One region of the Streptomyces sp. NPDC002573 genome, then DNA from elsewhere that is predicted to be linked to it. Evidence: riboswitches for the same ligand, from Rfam matches in the RefSeq annotation. Region 1 holds a riboswitch; the other holds the start of a gene.
What was found. Region 1 has a riboswitch for S-adenosylmethionine ahead of ACFYX0_RS03450 (aminotransferase class V-fold PLP-dependent enzyme). Riboswitches for the same ligand answer to the same signal wherever they lie in the genome.
Positions count from the first base shown of each region.

Region 2: linked by a shared signal. The riboswitch ahead of ACFYX0_RS35445 (amino acid ABC transporter permease) and the one ahead of ACFYX0_RS03450 (aminotransferase class V-fold PLP-dependent enzyme) in region 1 are both predicted to bind S-adenosylmethionine.

Region 1 covers NZ_JBIARC010000002.1:288,874-292,072, forward strand. The annotation lists gene ACFYX0_RS03440 (rhomboid family intramembrane serine protease) at 1-125, shown strand, start outside; gene ACFYX0_RS03445 (Lrp/AsnC ligand binding domain-containing protein) at 259-540, shown strand; gene ACFYX0_RS03450 (aminotransferase class V-fold PLP-dependent enzyme) at 562-1,923, opposite strand; SAM riboswitch class IV at 2,122-2,238, opposite strand; gene trpD (anthranilate phosphoribosyltransferase) at 2,375-3,199, opposite strand, start outside.
Region 2 covers NZ_JBIARC010000055.1:15,020-18,218, reverse strand. The annotation lists gene ACFYX0_RS35450 (amino acid ABC transporter ATP-binding protein) at 1-229, opposite strand, end outside; gene ACFYX0_RS35445 (amino acid ABC transporter permease) at 226-1,206, opposite strand; SAM riboswitch class IV at 1,531-1,639, opposite strand; gene ACFYX0_RS35440 (glutathione S-transferase C-terminal domain-containing protein) at 1,705-2,568, opposite strand; gene ACFYX0_RS35435 (putative leader peptide) at 2,697-2,807, opposite strand.

The DNA.
Region 1 (3,199 bases):
AGTGGATCGCGGCGGGCCGCGCCGCCCAGGGCCCGGGCGTCGCCTATCTGGCCCACGTGGTGGGGTTCGCACTGGGCTTCCTCTACGCCTGGGTGCGCAGGCCCCTGCTGGTGGCGCCCCCGTGAGCTCCCGCGCCGCGACGGGACACGGACGTACTCCGGCAGGCACTTCCCGCGCCGCCGGAGTACGTCTGTTGGTGTGCGATGGAGCAGGTCTTAGAGTGACAGTCCGAGCGTGCACCTAGGGAGACAGCCAGCCGTGATCACTGCGATCGTGCTCATCAAGACCAGCGTGGACCGGATCCCCGAGATCGCCGAGTCGATCGCCGCGCTGGACTCCGTCAGCGAGGTCTTCTCCGTCACCGGCACGTACGACCTCATCGCCATGGTCCGGGTACAGGCCCATGACGACCTGGCGGACGTCATCCCCGGCCGGATCAGCAAGATCCCGGGCGTGCTGGCCACGGACACGCATGTCGCCTTCCGCACGTACTCCCAGCACGACCTGGAGGCGGCGTTCGCGATCGGGCTCGACAACTAGGGCGTCGGCCGGTCAGCGGCGTCAGACCGCCGGGACGCAGCGTCCGTCCTCCGTGCGGTACGTCCACCGCGCACCGTCCCGGACGAGTTCCCCGACCGCCCGGACGAACCGCTCCACATGCTCGTCGGGCGTGCCCGCGCCGAAGCTGACGCGGATGGCGTTCAGGGACCGCTCGCCGGGCGCGGCCTCGGGGGCGCCGCACTCGCCCTGGGTCCCCGGGTCGCCGCCCAGCAGGGTGCGCACCAGCGGATGGGCGCAGAACAGGCCGTCGCGCACGCCGATGCCGTACTCGGCGGAGAGCGCGGCGGCGAAGTGGGAGCTGTTCCAGCCCTCGACGACGAACGAGAGGACGCCGACACGGGGCGCGTCGTCGCCGAAGAGGGAGAGCACCTTGACCTCCGGGATCCCGGCGAGTCCGTCCCGGACCCTGCGGACGAGGAACTGCTCACGGGCGACGAGCGTGTCGAAGCCCGCCTCGGTGAGGGCCTTGCAGGCCGAGGCGATGGAGTAGGCGCCGATCACGTTGGGCGAACCGGCCTCGTGCCGCGCGGCGCTCTCGTGCCAGTCGACGTCCACTCCCCCGTCCGTCCGCCGGTTGACCCTGCGGCTGGCTCCGCCGCCCGCGAGGTAGGGCTCGGCCGCGCGCAGCCAGTCGGCGCGGCCCGCGAGCACGCCCGAGCCGAAGGGGGCGTAGAGCTTGTGGCCGGAGAAGGCGACCCAGTCCACCCCGAGGTCCCTGACCGACACGGGGTGGTGCGGGGCCAGCTGGGCGGCGTCCAGGACGATACGGGCGCCGTGCGCATGGGCGGCCTCCGCCAGCTCGCGTACGGGCCACAGCTCGCCGGTGACGTTGGAGGCACCGGTGACGCAGACCAGGGCCGGTCCGTGGGGGTCGCGGTCCGCGAGGGCGCGCTCCAGGGTCCGTACGGCCTGCTGCGGGGTGCGCGGGGCGTCGAGGACGGTGACCCGGGCGTCCCGCCAGGGCAGCAGCGAGGCGTGGTGCTCGGTCTCGAAGACGAAGACCTGGCAGTCGGCCGGCAGGGCGGCGGCGAGGAGGTTGAGCGAGTCGGTGGTGGACCGGGTGAAGATCACCTGGTCCTCCCCGCGGCAGTCCAGGAAGGCGGCGACGGTCTTCCGAGCGTTCTCGAAGAGGTCGGTGGACAGCTGCGACAGATACCCGGCGCCCCGGTGGACGCTGCCGTAGTACGGCGCGTACGCCGCCACGTCGTCCCAGACGCGCTGGAGCGCAGGGGCGCTGGCCGCGTAGTCGAGCGCGGCGTAGGTGACGGTGCCGCCCGTGACGAGCGGGACGCTGACATCCCTGCCCAGAACGGGCAGCGGGGCACAAACGGACTGGTCGGCGGCAAGGGTGGAGACAGACATGGGTGCACTCCCGTGAAGGCAGAGGGATCACCGCACCGGAGGGCGGGCGCAGGGGCGCGCGACTGCCTCGACGGCACGGGAAAAGGTGAAAAGGGGATGCGGAGGCGGGGCTCTGCGGCCCTAGCGCATTCGCTTGCTCACGGAACGGCTCCCTCGAACGACCAGGACCCCTGGCCCCACGCTCACCGGCGTGTGAGGGGTCCGCGCTTGCCGTAGACCTCACTGCCTACGACCTGGTCTTCACCCGGGGCACCCCGCCACGGACGGAGGGTTGCCGGACAGCCGGCCGGGGCCGAGTGGCTGTCGCTCATGACCTGGGCAGGACGCTACGTGACATGATCGGGCGGCCGCAACATCTGTCCGGATGCCGGGACATACCCCCTCCGTCGCACAGGCGACTGCATGCGAAGGGGGAGCCCGGCCGTGCCGCGCTCCCCCTTCGCCCCGGGGCTCAGCGGTGGCTCGCGGCCACCCAACGCTCCAGGGACCGCTTCGCGGCGCCCGAGTCGATCGACTCCTCCGCCCTCGCCATCCCGGCCCGCAGCTGCTCGGCCAGGGGCGCCCCGGCGGGCTCCAGGGCCACCAGCGCCGCCGCCGAGTTCAGCAGCACCGCCTCCCGCACCGGCCCGGTCTCCCCGTCCAGCAGACGCCGCGCCACGTCGGCGTTGTAGGAGGCGTCGGCGCCGCGCAGCGCCTCCACCGGCACCAGGTCCAGGCCGACGTCCCGGGGATCGAAGGTCTCCTCGGCGACCTTTCCGTCGCGGACGACCCAGACCCGGGACGTCGAGGTCGTCGTGAGCTCGTCCAGTCCGTCGTCACCGCGGAAGACCAGGGACGAGTTCCCGCGCTCGGCGAGGACTCCCGCCACGATGGGCGCCATCCGCGGGTCGGCGACCCCCACGGCCTGGGCCTTCACCCGCGCCGGGTTGGTCAGCGGGCCCAGCACGTTGAACGTCGTGCGGATCCCGAGCTGGCCGCGCGCCGCGGCCACATGCCGCAGCGCCGGGTGGAACTTCACCGCGAAGCAGATGGTGATGCCGGCCTCCTCGGCCACCTCGGCCGTCCGCCTCGGGGTGAGGTCCAGATTGATGCCGAGCTTCTCCAGCACGTCCGAGGAGCCGGACGCGGACGACGCGGCCCGGTTGCCGTGCTTGACGACCTTCGTGCCCGTGCCGGCCACCACGATCGACGACATCGTGGAGATGTTGACCGTCTTCGCGCCGTCGCCGCCCGTACCGACGATGTCGACCGCCGGACCCGGTACCTCGATCACGTT
Region 2 (3,199 bases), on a different contig from region 1:
CATTGATGCTGACGTGGCCGATCTCGGGCTTCTCCAGATGGTTGATGACCCGCAGCAGGGTGGACTTGCCGGAGCCCGAGGGGCCGAGGATCACGGTGACCTCGCCGGGGCGGACGGTCAGGTCGACGCCGTCCAGCACCCGATGGGTGCCGTACCACTTGTGCACGTCGTGGACCTCGACGGTGGCGGCCTCGACGTCCGCCAGGGCCTCGATGGTGTCGGCGGTCATACGGCGGCCTCCCGGCGGATGCGGGCCCGCAGGTCGGTGAGCCCGGTGCGGAGCTTCTGCAGCGGTGTCGGCGGCAGGCTGCGAATGGCACCGCGGGCGTAGTACCGCTCGACGTAGAACTGGACGACGGAGACGACGCTGGTCAGGATCAGGTACCAGACGGTGACGACCAGCAGCAGCGGCACGATGTCGCCGGGGTAGGTGGAACCCATGGTCTGCGCCGAGCCGAACAGGTCGAGCAGAGAGACGTAGAAGACCAGCGAGGTGCCCTTGATCAGGCCGATGAGCTGGTTGACGTAGTTCGGGATGATCGAGCGCAGCGCCTGCGGAAAGACGATCTTCCGGAACTGGTAGCCCTTCGGCAGGCCGAGCGCCGCGGCCGCCTCGTGTTGGCCCTGGTCGACGGAGAGGATGCCCCCGCGTACGACCTCGGCCGCGTAGGCGGCCTCGTTGAGGCTGAGGCCGATCACGGCGACGACCATGTCGGTGGCGAGCTTCGACTCGTCGAAGGAGAAGAAGGCCGGGCCGAAGGGAATGCCGACGCTCAACGTCTTGTACAGGGCACTGAAGTTGTAGAGGAAGATCAGTACCACGATGAGCGGGATGGAGCGCAGCGCCCAGACGTAGGTCCAGCTGACCGCGCGCAGCACGGGGCTCCTCGACAGCCGGGCCAGGGCGAGCACGATGCCGCTGATCAGGCCGAGCACCGCGCTGTAGGCGGTGACTTCGAGGGTGATCAGCAGGCCGTCGAGGATGGTGGGGCGCAGGAACCAGTAGCCCCAGCGGTCCCACTGGTAGAAGGGGTTGGAGACCAGTCCGTGCACGAACTGGGCGACCAGGACGAGGACGACCGCGGTGGCGATCCAGCGTCCGGGGCGCCGCAGCGGCAGAACTCGCTGGGCAGTGAGGGCTTTCGATGGTTCGTCGGCGGTCGGCGCCTCGGGGAGGGTGACGGTGGCGCCAGGGGGTTCACTCATGGTGGGCTCCGGCTGGGTGGGAACACCCCGGAAGCACGGCGGCATGCGGAAGCGCACACGACGGTGAGGTACCGGGGGCGGGGAGGACAACGGCACACCGCACGGGCGGTGTTCGTCAGGGAGTGCGGGGGCTGCGGGGAGGTGTCAGCCCCGACAGCGGGCACAGCCCGGTGCGGTACACAGTGCGCTGTTCACGCGGAGCAGATCGACGGCGCGATCGGCGACGAGACGGTTCGGGTACGGCTGTACGCAGCCCTGGGAGCGGCGCGTGGCCGTCCTGGGAGCTGCGTACATGGCGTCACCATCACTGTTCCGGCCCGGTGGGCCTCGCGCTTACCGAAACATCTTCGGTCCGGTCGTCACCTGGGGCACCCCACCGCGGCGCGAGGGTTGCCGGTCAGCAAGCCAGGGCTTGTCGCTGACACTCATGACCGTTCTGGGCCGTAGTTAAGACAACTGCCCGAACGAATGTCAACGCCGGTCCACCAGGTGGAACGGCTAACGGGTGGTGTGGGCCGCCCAGTCCAGGATCTGGACGGCTGCTCCGGCGGCCTCCAGGCCCTGGCAGCGGGCGTGGTGGCGGCGTTCGATGCCGTCGAGGTCGAGGTGGCCGCCGAAGGCAGGGTGGGCGGCGAGCCGGCGGGCGTAGGCCCACAGGGTCGGGTGGTCGGCAATGCGTTGGACGGCTGAGGCGTCGAGGTGGTTGCGGTGGACGGTGTCGAGCTGGACCAGGGCGACCCACAACTCGACGTCGGCGGCGGTGATTTCGTCGCGGATCAGGTACGTGCGTCCTTCGAGCCAGCGTTCCAGGGCCCCAAGCGTTTCGAGCAGCATGCCAAGTGCCGTGTCACGTTCCAACGGCTCGCCACCGGCCGATCCGGCGCGCTGCGCGGCCTGTTCGATGCCCTGAGCGCACATCCGCTCGACCGCCTCGATCTCCGACTCCGCGCCGCACGGGTAGAGCGAGAGACGGTCACCGCCAAACCGGCGGCCGAGGTCGCGCATGATGTCAGGGGCATGGGTGCTGACGATCCGCCCGGACCAGTCGTCGCTGAGCACCGGCGCGACGGCCGGACCGGGGTACCGGTGGGCGCTGGCCTCGTACAACGGACGCAGGACGGAGTGGCCGCCCTCGGGGCAGTCGGGGAGCGCGGGCAGGTAGGTGGCCGGACAGACGGTGTCCAGGCCGAGCAGGCTGTGGGTGACGGCGATGCGCAGGCCGCCGGGACAGGCGGTCGACAGATGGAGGCGGTAGCGGCCCGGAACGGCGTAGTGGCCGCTGCGCGCGTCCCGGCCGATCCGGCCCCGGAAGGCGGGCGCGGGTCGGTCGGCGGCGTGGGCGGCCAGCGGTGTGACAGTCATGACTCTCCCCGGGAGCGGGCGCGGGCGTACGCGCGGCGGAAGCGACGTCGGGTGAGGGAGCGGAGCTCTCCCGTACGCACCGGACGGCACGACGCCCGAGGGCGTCTCCGGTGCGGGATGGGCGCGGCTCAGTCCTGGGGGTTGATAGCGCTGCAGACGCGCAGCAGATCGATGTGACGGCGGGAGGTCAGAAGAGGCGAACGGCTCACGCGTGCGGTGACCGGCTCCAGGCGCCTCATGTTTTCCCTACCTATTCACTAGGATTCCCTCAGTGAGTGTCGATCCGACCGGCATCGGCGTCAAGAGGGCCGTCCCGCATCGCGGACGCCCCGATGGGACGGCGGCCCGCCTCGACACGGTCACCACACGTTTCCCACTGCAACCGTCGGGACGCGGCGACGGTGTCGAGTCGGCGTGGGTGACGTGCCGACGGGCTGCGTGCTCACCGCAGAAGGCCCAGACGAGAGGGCCCGCAGACTCTCGCCCGCGAAGACTCCTCGCACCGTCGGGACATCATCGGGACGACAGGTTGTGAACCTGCGATCCCCTGTCCCCGTTTGCGGAGCATCTGAGCGGCGTGCGACAAGTCGTTCTTCGTGGTCGGTGTCCGGCGTCCTCGGCCGGGTACAGG